4 regions of the Lysinibacillus sp. NPDC093190 genome follow, and region 2 is predicted to be linked to each of the others. Evidence: riboswitches for the same ligand, from Rfam matches in the RefSeq annotation. Region 2 holds a riboswitch; each other region holds the start of a gene.

Region 1 (3,573 bases), on a different contig from region 2:
ATGACCCAGCAGAAGTCTAATAAGGCGGCTTTGTATATTTTAATGTTTAATATGTTTATCGCAATGGGGAGTATCGGAATTATTATTCCTGTCATGCCTGATTATTTAAAACTATTTGGTGCTGCAGGACAAGTACTTGGCATGTTGATTGCAACGTTCGCCTTAGCACAATTCGTATTTTCTCCAATTGCTGGGAATCTTTCCGATCAATACGGTCGTAAAAATCTCATTATTTTCGGCCTTATCGTAACAGGACTTGCACAAATTGGATTCGGACTTTCTACAGATGTGTGGATGCTCTTCTTGGCACGCTTTTTAGGTGGCCTTGGATCTGCATTTGTGGCACCTCCTATAATGGCATTTGTGGCTGACATCACAACGTACGAGGAACGCGGAAAAGGTATGGGGATGATAGGGGCAGCAATGTCCTTTGGTTTTATGATTGGACCAGGTATCGGCGGATTCCTCTCAAAAGTTAGTTTGCATTTTCCGTTTTATACTGCTGGATGTGCAGCTATCTTAGCAGCTATTTTATCGTTCTTTTTATTGCCTGCTACAAAACCGAACACTGCTAAAAAAGCACAGAAGCAGGATAATCTTGCAAAGCAGATGGCCCGTTCAGTCCGAATGCCTTATTTTGTCATGCTAATTATCATGCTTGTATTCTCTTTCGGGATTGCTAACTTCCAAACAACATTATCATTATTTGTTACAGACAAGTTTAATTACACACCTACTGATATCGCCATTATATTAGTTATGGGCGGCGCTTTTGGTGTTGTTGTACAGATGTTTGTTATTACACCGCTGTTTAATCGCTTCGGCGAAATGAAAGTAGTGTTAGTCAATTTATTTATTGCAGCCGTTTCGATTTTCTTAATATTATTCGCATCTGGTTTTGCACTTATTTTAATTGTAGCGACAATCTTCTCTACAGCTACGACATTGATTCGCCCAGCTGTCAACACATTGATTTCAAAGCTTGCTGAGAATGAACAGGGCTATGCAGCTGGTCTGAACAATGCGTATATGAGTCTTGGTAATATGATTGGTCCAGCTCTAGCAGGTATATTATTCGATTGGAATATGAACAGTCCTTATATATTCGGGTCTATTATTTTAATGGCTTGTTTCTTCCTTGCCCTTATTTGGACAATGAAAAAAGCACCACACCTTATGCATCCTGATACAAAATAGTCTGAAAAGTTATTGACTATTTTTAGTAGTATGCTACATTAATATGTGAAAAACTAAAAATTCTATTAATTACCACTAGGGGAGTCTTTAAAAGGCTGAGACGTATATTATCATATACGGACCCTTTGAACCTGATCTAGTTCACACTAGCGGAGGGAAGTGCCGACACTTGCTTTTTACTATGTAGATACAAGGCCGCTTCCTATTGTTTTTTAGGAAGCGGCTTTTTTACGCTTTAGCGGCCGTTCTCACTGGCTTAGCGACGGTATTCTCCTATTTAGTGGCGCTTCTCATTGGCTTAGCGGCGGAACTCTTCTGTTTAGCGGCGCTTCTCATAGCTTTAGCGGCGGTATTCCCCACTTTAGCGGTGCTTCTCATTGGCTTAGCGGCGGAACTCTCCTGTTTAGCGGCGCTTCTCATTGGCTTAGCGGCGGAACTCTCCTGTTTAGCGGCGCTTCTCATTGGCTTAGCGGCGGAACTCTCCTGTTTAGCGGCGCTTCTCATAGCTTTAGCGGCGGTATTCCCCACTTTAGCGGCGCTTCTCATTGGCTTAGCAGCAGAACTCCCAACTTTAGCGGCGCTAACTATAAAATTCACATTTCAAAGGAGTGGAAATTATGTCAATTCGAAAATTAACAATCATGGCCTTATTAGTAGCAATTGCAGTAGCAGGTTCTACCTTCGTTTCAATACCAACGGGGATTGCGCGTGCCTACCCTGTCCAGCATGCCATTAATGTTATCGGTGCTATCATTCTTGGTCCAGTGCCTACTGTTATGGTCGCCTTTGTCACAGCCATTATTCGTATTTTAACAGGCACAGGCTCATTACTAGCTATACCTGGCAGTGTTATTGGCGCTCTATGTGCAGCTCTTGCCTATAAATACAGCGGTAAGCAATGGCTTGCAGGAGTCGGTGAAATGTTTGGGACAGGTATCATTGCCTCACTTTTAGCAGTACCTTACGCACATTTATTAATGGGGACATCCGTTGCTGCTTTATTTTTCATGCCAGCCTTTTTAACCTCAAGTACTATTGGTGCTGTCTTAGGTATTGTCGTTGCTAGGTATTTGCGTAAGACAGTATTTGTAACTAACCTAAACACTCTGCTTAAATAATAGTTAAAAACGTTACTTTCTTCGAATGATGAAAGTAACGTTTTTTGGCCAACCAAATTCACCCATACTTCAATGGTAATCCCATTTCATGAGCAATTAATAAAAAATCCTTTTTGCTTATTTCAAAATGACCAAATCTAAATTTATAGCCATATTTCGATTTGTCTTCTACAAATTCTAAGTAATCTAAAATCCTTTTTATTGGCACAGCTTTTGCATCTTTATAAAAGTCTATATCTCTTCTAAAAGGAATAAAATTTTCTGACATTTGGAACTCGTATATTCGCTCGTCCTTTATTCTTCCTATTGCGGTAAATGCTCTCACAGGCTCATTACTATCTAGACTTGTTTTAGGAGAATAATAAATAATCCAATCTCCTTTTGCCATTCGTTTCAAAGGACTTTCTTTACCATGACATAACTGACCGAATCCTCCCTCAACCCCTTTTTGCACATGATTAAGAGATACCACGCCAATCCAATATTTCGTGTCCCTTTCAGGCGTAAGAAGAGGATTTTTCTTAGGATATAATGACATAGTTTCTGTCCCCTTTATTTTGGAATCATTGCTAACGATTTTATTTTTTCGTTTTCTAGAATTAACCTTTCCTCTAAAATTACTGGCTTTGGCAAACCATCCCAAGAAGTTGAAACTGTAGCAATACACTCTGTATCATCACCTTCAATATTGTGGACAGTTAATTTAAAGCCTTTCGGCATAGGCGACATGTAAAAGTTTTGTATTTCTTTTTTTCCTGTAAATATTTCACCTTTAAAATTTTTTAATTCACCATGATCCGCATACATGTCAGATAAATCCTGACCCTCTATTTGCACTCTTTTCAAGTACTCCTTCATAACCTCTACTGCTTTCATATGTCATCACTCTTTCTTTTTTATTGATATGGTTAGCAATTATGTCTCGGCATAATTGCATCCTGATTCAGCTTTATGCTTAGGCCTGCGTGATGCAGGTCAGTTAGCCGTTATCGCATGGATGCAATGATTTTAGGCTAACTTCCTTTAAGAACTCTTTTCCGAATCCGTGACATCCGCCGGAAGTTTAACTTCTTTCAGCAGATTGCTGAAAGGAGTTAAATCCTATCCACGATTTTCATATACTTTTTTCAATATGCTTTTCAACAGTTCTTTTTCTTCCAACGAAAGTACGTTTAACACTTCATTCTCAGAAATCGAAAGGGTCTTCGATAACTCTTCTGCCAAATTCCTCCCCTGTTCCGTAAGACATATTAAATTC
Region 2 (3,573 bases):
CGCTTTTGCTGAGATAAATGGCTCGACTGCAAGCACCATGCCTTCTTTCATAATTGTAGAATCCCAAGCATCATAGTAGTTTAAAATATGATTTGGCTCATCATGTAAAGAACGACCTAAACCGTGACCTGTTAGGTTCATAATCACTGTTAAATCATTGGCATATGCTTCACGCTCAACAGCTTTACCGATTTGGTTTAATTTTGATCCAGCTTTTACTTTTGTCATCGCACGGTCGAAAGCACTTTTAGCTACGCGACATAACTTTTCTTTATCCTCATAGCCATCACCAACTACAAATGAAATGCCCGTATCAGCAAAGTAGCCATTAAGTGACCCAGATACGTCTATATTTACGATATCTCCCTCGTTAATCACACGTTTACCTGGAATACCATGTGCGACTTCCTCATTTACACTAATACAAGTGTATCCTGGGAAATCATATTCCCCTTTAGGTCCAGAAATCGCTCCTGCTTCAGCAAACATACGACCTGCAATTTCATCTAATTCAAGTGTTGTTACACCTGGTTTTGTAGCAGCCTTCATTGCTTCACGAATTTCAGCACAAATACGGCCGATTTTTTTAAAGGCTTCAATCTCTTCTTGCGTTTTTACAATCATTTTTAACGTCCCTTTCATCTAATATCTATTCATTAATATAACATAACTTTTTATACAAAAAACGCTAAACGCTTTAAATATTATATGTCATCATAAATTGTAAAGTGCTGAAAAACAGGTTCATCACCAAAAGTTGAGGATGACATTTATTTAAAACGTATGCCATTCATAGGTTGATTGGAGTGGAGGCTGGGCGACTCCACAGGGATCAGCGATAGAGGAACGAAGGCTAATACCATCACATCCTGTGATAACGCCTTCGTGACCAACATCCTGTTGGCCCGAGACCCTGCAGCGAAGCGGATGTTTTCTGTGCGAAAGCGAAGCGTCAGCAACAAATGTTTTATCTGTGCGAAAGCGAAGCGTCAGCAACAAAGCCCCAGCCAGAACAGAAATCAACCTCATGCTATGGTGATGAGCTAAGAAAAATGACCCATCTTTCAATTTACTAAAAATAAAAAACCCTCCACTTATGTGAAGGGCATAATAATTATGATTTTCGTTGCATTAATTGAGGTGCTGCCGTAAATAACAACACACCGACAATTGCTGTTAAAATCGTTGCTGGTAGCATATATGTTCCGTTATAGATAATTGAATAAATCCATGCATTTTGATCGCCAGCATACTCTGCGAAAAATACAGCGCCTGCAATGGTATGTGCTGCATAACGTAAAAAGCCCGCTAATACAGTTCCTACAATAATATAAAGCGCCATTTTCTTTTTGTTTAACTCTTTAGCAGCCTCAAGCACTGGTCCACGCACAACGGCCGCTAAGCCAACTACTGTAAAGGCAACACCATAATCAAGTGTTCCTTGAAGCCAATGTATAATATAGGCACCAAACATTGTTTGCATAACACCAATGAGTAAACCTGTTGTCATACCTGGAATAAGGCCCCAGCGGAATGCTATTAAAATTATTGGCACCATCACTAGACTAACAGAGCCACCTTGTGCCCATACTTTAAAGGAAACCTGATCTAGCACAAGGCCAATCGCTGCGAATATCGCAATCTCCACAAGCATTAAAAGTTTTTTATTGTCCATAATTATTCTCTCCTTTGTTCCGATGTAGGATACAAGAGCAGGAATAGAAAACTGTTGGCAAATATGTCACTATCAGGCATCAATAAAAATAAAAACGATGCCAGGACAGAGCCTCACATCGTAAAAGTGTCGGTTTCTATCCACAATCCCTACGCAAGTGTTAACTTACAGGTTCGAAGAGTCAAGGCATTACGTGCCCAGTCTCAGCTGACATCATCAGCTCCCCTTGTGGTCGTTACATCTTAATTTATTTGAACAACCTCATTGTACGCAAACACCGTTACGATTACAACCTCTTCCACATTATTTTTTGAAACTTTACTGTTTTTCATGCGTAAATATTAAAAAAGGAGGTACAACTATGGAGAACCAAAAAATTTTATCTGCCTTTAGTTATCTCAGTATTTTATTCGCACCTTTTATTGTGCCATTAGTCGTTTACTTTGTTGCAAAAGATAGCGACGTAAAGAGTCACTCTATTCGAGCACTAATATCACATTTAATCCCAGTCGCATTCGGAATTATATTATTTGCAGTCTTTATTTTCTCAACTTTATCATTCAGCACCAATTTTGACTTAAATTCGGATAGTAATACTTTTCTTATCATTTGGTTTGCTTCATTCGCAATTTACATTCTCATTTCATTAGGAGTCGTTATTTGGAATATTATTCAAGCTGTTCGCGTGATCCGATAATTTTCAGTTTCACCTTGAACAGATAGTACTTAAGGAGCTGTTATTTTGTGAAAGTATCTAAAGTTGTTAAAACCGCAGTAAAATTAGCACCTATCGTTATCCCGATTGTCAAAAAAGTAATCGCTGCAAAAAAAGGAACAAATCCTAACGTAACTAAAAAATAACAAAAAAGCGTATTTCCATATAACGGAGATACGCCTCCTTGTTATTTCACTTCAAAATATGTTTGACTATGACCGTTCATTGTTTTTTCAACATGCAACACTGCAGGCATTGTAGCTTTTAACTCTGCAACGTGTGAAATGACTCCAATCATGCGTCCGGAATCTTGTAAATCAATAAGTGTATCAATCGCCTTATTTAACGCTTCCTCATCGAGAGAACCGAAGCCCTCATCAATAAACATCGTTTCAATGCGGATATTACCTTGAAAGCTTTGAATGACATCTGCCATACCAAGGGCAAGACTTAAAGACGCATTAAACTTTTCTCCCCCTGATAATGTTTTCACATCACGTAATTGATCCGTATAGGCATCATACACATCTAGTCCTAGCCCACTTTGCTTGGCATGCTTTTCCAATCGATCTGAACGTCGGAGCTCAAATTGACCGTTGGATAAATGATAGAGTCGGACATTCGCTGCCTCTGTAATTTTATCTAAATAATTGATTTGAATATAACGCTCAAAGGACAGCTTTTTCGCATTCTGTCCATTCAACATTGCATACAGTTCCTTCACCCGTCCCGCCTCTTTTTCAAGTAAGCGAATCTCCTGTTCGGTCTCCTCAACTTTTTCGATAAACTCTCCGCAAGCTTTCGCAAATCCTTCAATCTGTTGCAATACTTTAAAGGCTTCCTCATATGTTACACGAAGCGTTTCTAACTTTTCTTCCATTGCCGTTAAATCTTGCTTCTCTTGTCCTTTAAGATGCTTCGTTCCTTCAGCAATTTGTACTTGTAATGTGTGGATTTGCAATGCATAATCACTGCAAGCCTTCCGTAAAGATTCTCTTTGCAACACGCTACGCTTCCCATTAGCAAATTCTTCATAGCTCTCAAAGCCTGCTTCCATCATACTTACAGAAAATTGCTCGCGCTTTTCATCCATTTTCAGCTTTAATTCCTCAAAAGCCCGTTTCGCTATTTCTACGGTCATTCTAGCATTATTCGCTACTTCCTTGGCAGTTTGCAAACTTTG
Region 3 (3,573 bases), on a different contig from region 2:
TCACGATTTGGTAAGCCGAGATGCTCTTTAGGCGTTACATAACATAGCATTGCCGTACCATACCAACCAATCATCGCAGCACCAATGGCCGATGTAATATGGTCATAGCCAGGCGCGATATCTGTTGTCAGTGGCCCTAAAGTATAAAAAGGAGCTTCCTTACACACCTCTAACTGCTTATCCATATTTTCTTTAATAAGATGCATTGGTACATGCCCTGGTCCTTCTACCATCACCTGGACATCATGCTTCCAGGCGATTTGCGTTAATTCCCCTAACGTTTCTAGCTCCGCAAACTGAGCCTCATCATTTGCATCTGCAATAGAACCAGGACGTAAACCATCACCTAAAGAGAAGGCAACATCATAGGTTTTCATAATTTCGCAGATTTCTTCAAAATGAGTATATAAGAAGCTTTCTTGATGGTGATATAAACACCACTGTGCCATAATCGAGCCTCCTCGAGACACTATGCCTGTTACACGATTGGCCGTTAATGGCACATAGCGTAGCAATACCCCTGCATGAATCGTGAAGTAATCGACACCTTGTTCAGCCTGTTCGATTAACGTATCACGATACACCTCCCACGTTAAATTCTCTGCCACACCATTTACTTTTTCTAGCGCTTGATAAATTGGCACCGTTCCTACCGGCACCGCGGCATTACGGATAATCCATTCACGTGTCGTATGAATATGTTTACCGGTAGATAAATCCATAATGTTATCAGCACCCCAGCGTGTAGCCCATGTCATTTTTTCTACCTCTTCTGCAATAGAGGATGACACCGCTGAATTTCCAATATTGGCGTTAATTTTTACGTGGAAGTTACGTCCAATAATCATCGGCTCTGCCTCAGGGTGATTAATATTAGCTGGCAAAATAGCACGTCCTGCCGCGATCTCTGAGCGCACAAATTCTGGGTCCATATTTTCGCGAATCGCTACAAATTCCATTTCTGGAGTAATAATTCCCTTTCGTGCATAGTGAAGCTGTGTTACATTTTTACCTTTCTTCGCACGCAAAGGCTTCCTAGATAAATCCGGAAAAACATTTTCATTCATTCGTGGATCATCAGCTTTGCGGAAACCATTATCTTCTGGCTTGATAGTACGACCTTCGTATTCTTCAACGTCACCTCGTTCTTTGATCCATGCACTACATAAAGCTGGCAATCCTTTTGTAATATCCACCTTATGTGCAGGATCAGTGTACGGGCCGCTCGTATCATAAACACGTACTGGTGCATTTTCCTCTTCACCAAAGCTTCCTGTCGTAGGACTTAGAGCAATTTCACGCATTGGCACTAAAATATCTGGTCTAGAACCTTCTACGTAAACTTTTTTACTTCCTTCAAAACTTGACATAATCGTAATATTCTTGTCGCTAACTGTTGTCATAAACTACTTCGCTCCCTTTTACTTTTATCCAAGGACCGAATCTAGCTCACCCCACAAAAACAAAAAGCCGAATCCAAAAAAATTTGGATCCGGCTAAGAATGTAAAGGTAAAGTTATTGCAAATAACGTAGAGTGCAATAATGGTTAACTTTCCCACGCTGGTATGAGCCAGATCAGGTCCAAAGGGTCAAGAAACCTCTATGCGTTTCCCTCTCAGCCTGACTCATCAGACTCCCCTAGTTAATGCTATTAAGTTTGATGCTAGTGTAGCAGATATTGCTAAGAGATGGAAGCTTCATTTGAATATTTTTGTGTCATCATCATACGTGTGGTTGATTTCCGTTCCGGCTGGGCGCTTTGTTGCTGTCGCTTCGCTTTCGCACAGATAAAACATTTGTTGCTGTCGCTTCGCTTTCGCACAGAGCAAAGCTTCCTGGGGGCGCCCGATGAGCCGCTTGGGCCAACATGATGTTGGTCACGAAGGCGTTATCACAGGACGTGATGCCCTTAGCCTTTGTTCCCCTACTTGCTCGCTCCAGGGTCTCATCTGTGGCGCTAATCCCCAAGGAGTCGCCCAGCCTCCACTCCAATCAACTTATTTACATGGCATACGTTTTAAAAAGTATAATCCCTAACTTTTGGTGATTAGCCTATTTTTAAAAATCAGAAGAAAAACCGCTTACTCCAGATGGGCTGTCACTCTATCTTATTCCGAATAACATCCAGCTGTTAGGTAAACAACAGTTCCGCTACGTAAATCACGATCGTCACTGTAATACAGCTCACAATCGTTGAAAATAATACTGTTTGTGCAGCAGTTGCCGATTCTACGTCATATTCTAATGCCAGACTAGAACTATTTCGCGATGTTGGAAACGAACTAGCTATAAAAAGTGATTGTGCCACGACACCGTCAAGGCCAAGCGCATAAATGATCAGCAATGCTACGGCTGGCCCTATGACTAGTCGTGTAAAACAGCTAATGAATACCATTTTATTGAACATGGATTTGATTTCAAGCTGTGATAGTTGTGCCCCTAAAGTTATTAATGCTACAGCGATGAAGCCATCTGCCACATGGTCTATTGGAATTCTTACAAACTGCGGAATAGCGATATTAAAATAGTTCATTGCTACACCAATAATAAGTGCATGAATAATAGGCATTTTGAGGAAGTCTTTCACAATAGACATGCCCGATTTTGTTGAAGAAATTAAATTGTACAAGCCGTAAGTATAGGTCGTCATATTTTGAAATATGACGAGAATGACCTGAATTGCTACTCCAATCGGCTGGGTCACGAAAATCATTTGTGCAACCGGAATACCGTAGTTACCCGAATTAATTAGGACAACACTATTTTTAAACACCGCCGCCTCTGTTTTTACTAAGCCGAGTCCCTTTGCTAGAAAGTGACTAAGCACCATTTGGCTTCCGATAAAGAGTAAAATAAATAACGCAACTTCTCCAAGTACAGTCAGCTCTATACTCGTTTCATATATATTCACAAAAACAGCCGCTGGCATGAAGCAATATGTAATAAGTTGAGATAACGCCTTTAAATTAAAGCGAAATTTCTTTTGTAAAACTGCGCCAAGTACTAGAAGCACTAAAATTGGAGCTACAATTTTAAAAAAAATCATACCGAGATACATCATAGCGTGTCCCCTTTCCTCTCCTATAGTAGGGCTGTTTTTATACTTGGTCAATGTACTTCACCATTAACTCATAGCCCTTTACGAAGCACTTTTAGCCCAACGCCTTTTATCATAAATGAACAAAAAGACCGCCTCATATTGAAGCAGTCTTTCTCTGGAAGAAGTTAAACAAGCTTAAATCGATTAACGACCGCTTGTAATTCTTTTGAAATTTCGTTCATATTATTGATGGACTCTGCAACCTTTTGTAGTTCCGCTTGTTGGTCAATAGCAGATGCACTTACCTGTTCTGCAGATGCAGCAGTCTCCTCAGAAATAGCAGAAATACTTTGGATTGCCATAATCGCTTGATTTTTATGCTCTAACATATGAGAAAGTTTAGCCATTAACTCACTAATTGACGTTGCAATAGAACTAGAAAGCTCACTATTGTCTTTAAACGCAACCTCAGTGCTTTGTACTGACTCATTTTGAGCTTGTATTAAGCCCGCGTTTGAGGCAATGACAGCTA
Region 4 (3,573 bases), on a different contig from region 2:
CTGGATTCTTATATTGCCCATCAAAAGGAAGTCGTGACGAACCGCTCCATTTATGATTTGCAAAAGGCTAAAGATCGTTCGCATATTGTTGAAGGCTTGATCAAGGCGCTGTCCATTTTAGATGAAGTCATTGCAACGATTCGTTCCTCTAATGATAAACGAGATGCGAAAACGAATTTACAGGTGAAGTTTGACTTTACAGAAGTGCAATCAGAGGCAATCGTTAGCTTGCAATTATACCGTTTAACAAATACAGATATCACAGAACTTCGCAATGAACAAGATGAATTAAATAAACTTATCGCCAAGCTTGAAGGTATTCTTAATAGTGAAGCAAAACTTGTACGTGTTATTAAACAGGAACTACTTGACATTAAAAAGCGCTTTGCAGAGCCACGTCGTTCAAAAATTGAACAAGAAATTGAAGAAATCAAAATTACGTTAGATGTCCTTGTCCCAAGTGAAGAGGTCGTAGTGACTGTCACAAAGGATGGCTATATTAAGCGTACATCTACACGTTCACATGCAGCTTCGAATGGTCAGGATTTTGCGATGAAAGATTCCGATTATTTGTTATATGAAGCGAACTTAAATACGCAGCATCATCTATTACTGTTCACAAATCGAGGCAATTATATTTATCAGCCTGTCCATGAACTACCTGATATTCGTTGGAAGGATCTTGGTCAGCATATTTCAAGTATTGTGCCAACCGGGGAAGATGAATCTATTATTGCTGTATACGGTTTTGAAACATTCGAACAGGCCAATACGTATATTTTAACGGCTACGAAAGATGGACAAATTAAACGCTCACTTTTAGCAGATTATGCCGTTACACGCTATTCGAAACCAATCAAAACGATGAATGTCAAATCAGGCGATGAAATGATTTTTGCAGATATCGTGACGGACGAGGCAGAACTAATGTTAACGACAGATACGGCTTATGCTATTCGTTTCCCAATGGAGGAATTACCAGTAACGGGTGTAAAAACAGGCGGCGTCAAAGGGATTACGCTGAAAGACGGAGAAGCATTAGTCGGCGTCAATGTTTTACCGCTAAATGACACGGCATATGTTGCGATTGTGACGCATCGCGGTGCTGTGAAGAAAATGAATGTAGCCGAGGTAGAGATGACTAGTCGTGCAAAACGCGGCTTAAAAGTGTTAACAGAATTAAAAGCGAACCCACATCGTATCGTGGCTGTAGTCAAGGTAACTGATGAGGAACAGCTAACAATCGAAACGGAAAAAGGCGTGCAAGAGATCCTTGATGTACAAGCATTAACTCGAGCAGATCGCCATTCAAATGGCTCCTTTAAAGTGGATATAGCTTCAGACGGTACCATTTCACATGTCTTCGCGGTCAAAAAAGAAGAGAAATAACATTACTAGCCCATGCTCCTTGAGAGCTGGGCTTTTTAGGTTAATTGAAACCAATATGCTTTGTGTTTTGTCTAACCTATACAATCTAAAGAAGGGATGAATGCAATAAAGTTATTTATTATTAAAACTTCGAACATTTATGGGAGAGGTTTTATTTTTATTAAAAAAATACTTTACCAAACTTAAAAAATAACAATAAAATCGTTTTCTAGTTAGATTCTTTTGTTTTCTTTCATAAGTGCAAAACAATCCTTTAATATGAAACAGGTACTTTTTCTTCAGTCCTTTCACTAACTTTAGCGTATAGCGTTTTTGTAATTACGTAGTACAAAAATGCACCAGTTATTCCTAGAATAAGGAGTAATCCGCTCATATATATGGGGCGAATCCACTCTCCAATGATGATCAATAACGAAGATACAATCATTGCTCCGTAGGTAGTCAGCCATATAAGTGCTACGAGCGTTAGATGGGGCAAGTTCTCCTATCATTGCCTGCTTAATAGGAACAAACATCAGCTCACCAATTGTTCCAATAAACATGGCAATAAAAAGAAAAAATACGCTATTTGAAGAAGCAAAAACACTAAAACATATAGAAAAAAACAAGTTCCAACAAATGGAATTCTAAGTAGGGATGGACTTTAAAATTATTATTTGCAGTGCTTTCGGTAAACAGAGCCTTGTCATTTACGAAGAGATATGGGTATAATAATCACGAAAAGTTCATATGGAAAGAATGTAGGGGGGCTGGTGTTGCCAGCTGAGATTGTGTCCGATAGACGCTGACCCTTTGAACCTGATTTGGCTCGTACCAGCGTAGGGAACATCTATTCAAAAAATAAAAATTTTTGATACTGATTACAAAACGTCTGGGAGGAATCCTAGGCGTTTTTTTGCAGACTTTTATTGCATGCACAGACTTTGGTGTAAACAAACCGTGAATACGCTATCTTCTGGTAAACACATTCATTCATGAACACTTTCACACTACTTACTTGGAGGATTCGGCATGAAAAAATGGTTATTGATCTTGATGGCTGCGCTTTTAACATTAGTGGGCTGTAGCGAAAAAGAGGCTAAAAAGGATGCAAAAGGATTAACAAAAGTATCGGTCGTTCTTGATTGGACACCGAACACAAATCATACAGGCTTATATGTAGCGAAAAAACTTGGCTACTTTAAGGAACAGGGCTTAGATGTTGATATTTTATTACCTGGCGAAACGGGCGCAGATCAACTTGTGGCGTCTGGCAAGGCTCAGTTTGGAGTAAGCTATCAGGAAGGCATTACACAGGCACGCGTTCAGGATGTACCTTTAGTATCGATTGCAGCGATTATTCAACATAATACTTCTGGCTTCGCATCCATTGCGTCAAAAGGCATTTCGTCACCAAAGGATTTTGAAGGTAAAACATACGGTGGCTGGGGTGCACCACTTGAAAAGGCTGTACTGCAATCACTTATGCAAACAGAAAATGCGGATATTGATAAGTTAGATATAGTCAATGCAGGCGATATAGATTTCTTCACAATGATGAAAAAAGATATTGATTTTGCGTGGATTTATTATGCATGGACAGGTATCGAAGCAGAACAACGTGGTGAAAAATTGAACATGTTATATTTAACAGATTATAGTGATCAGTTAGATTATTACACACCTGTACTTGCTACAAATGAAAAAATGATTAAGAATGACCCAGAGACGGTAAAAGCATTTGTCGCTGCTACAGCAAAGGGTTATGAATATGCGATAAAACATCCAAATGAGGCAGCTGATATTTTACTAGAAGCGGTACCTGATTTAGATAAAAACCTTGTGCATAAAAGTCAGGAGTGGCTAGCAGATAAATATCAAGACGACGCTGCACAATGGGGCGAGCAAAAGCTAGCTATCTGGGAAAACTATGCGAAATGGATGGCCAGCAACAAAGTTTTAGAGGGCGAATTTAACGCAAAACAAGCATTTACAAACGACTTTTTACCGAAAAAGGAGACAAAATAGTATGGCAAACTCATTAATAAGTGTACAAATTATCCCGAAAACTGAAAAATATGAAGATGTGATCCCATTTGTCGATGCAGCGATTGCGGTTATCGACGCATCTGGGGTGAAATATGAAGTTCATCCATTAGAAACGACAATGGAGGGTGAGCTATCGACTTTACTACAAATCATTGG

What was found. A riboswitch is a leader RNA that binds a small molecule or an ion and turns the genes downstream of it on or off. The one in region 2 is predicted to bind thiamine pyrophosphate.
Region 1: another riboswitch for thiamine pyrophosphate. It lies ahead of thiW (energy coupling factor transporter S component ThiW); the one in region 2 lies ahead of thiT (energy-coupled thiamine transporter ThiT).
Region 3: another riboswitch for thiamine pyrophosphate. It lies ahead of thiC (phosphomethylpyrimidine synthase ThiC); the one in region 2 lies ahead of thiT (energy-coupled thiamine transporter ThiT).
Region 4: another riboswitch for thiamine pyrophosphate. It lies ahead of ACQKOF_RS04815 (ABC transporter substrate-binding protein); the one in region 2 lies ahead of thiT (energy-coupled thiamine transporter ThiT).

Annotation. Positions count from the first base shown of each region.
Region 1 covers NZ_JBNNVG010000001.1:10,681-14,253, reverse strand. The annotation lists gene ACQKOF_RS00080 (MFS transporter) at 1-1,197, shown strand; TPP riboswitch at 1,265-1,372, shown strand; gene thiW (energy coupling factor transporter S component ThiW) at 1,815-2,315, shown strand; gene ACQKOF_RS00070 (EVE domain-containing protein) at 2,374-2,853, opposite strand; gene ACQKOF_RS00065 (hypothetical protein) at 2,868-3,191, opposite strand; gene ACQKOF_RS00060 (MarR family winged helix-turn-helix transcriptional regulator) at 3,417-3,573, opposite strand, start outside.
Region 2 covers NZ_JBNNVG010000010.1:87,576-91,148, reverse strand. The annotation lists gene map (type I methionyl aminopeptidase) at 1-624, opposite strand, end outside; gene thiT (energy-coupled thiamine transporter ThiT) at 1,115-1,675, opposite strand; TPP riboswitch at 1,804-1,912, opposite strand; gene ACQKOF_RS10360 (DUF4870 domain-containing protein) at 2,037-2,372, shown strand; gene ACQKOF_RS10355 (SbcC/MukB-like Walker B domain-containing protein) at 2,578-3,573, opposite strand, start outside.
Region 3 covers NZ_JBNNVG010000015.1:103,113-106,685, reverse strand. The annotation lists gene thiC (phosphomethylpyrimidine synthase ThiC) at 1-1,403, opposite strand, end outside; TPP riboswitch at 1,537-1,651, opposite strand; gene ACQKOF_RS13445 (AEC family transporter) at 2,133-3,062, opposite strand; gene ACQKOF_RS13440 (methyl-accepting chemotaxis protein) at 3,227-3,573, opposite strand, start outside.
Region 4 covers NZ_JBNNVG010000004.1:29,220-32,792, forward strand. The annotation lists gene parC (DNA topoisomerase IV subunit A) at 1-1,389, shown strand, start outside; TPP riboswitch at 2,122-2,231, shown strand; gene ACQKOF_RS04815 (ABC transporter substrate-binding protein) at 2,401-3,396, shown strand; gene ACQKOF_RS04820 (thiamine-binding protein) at 3,398-3,573, shown strand, end outside.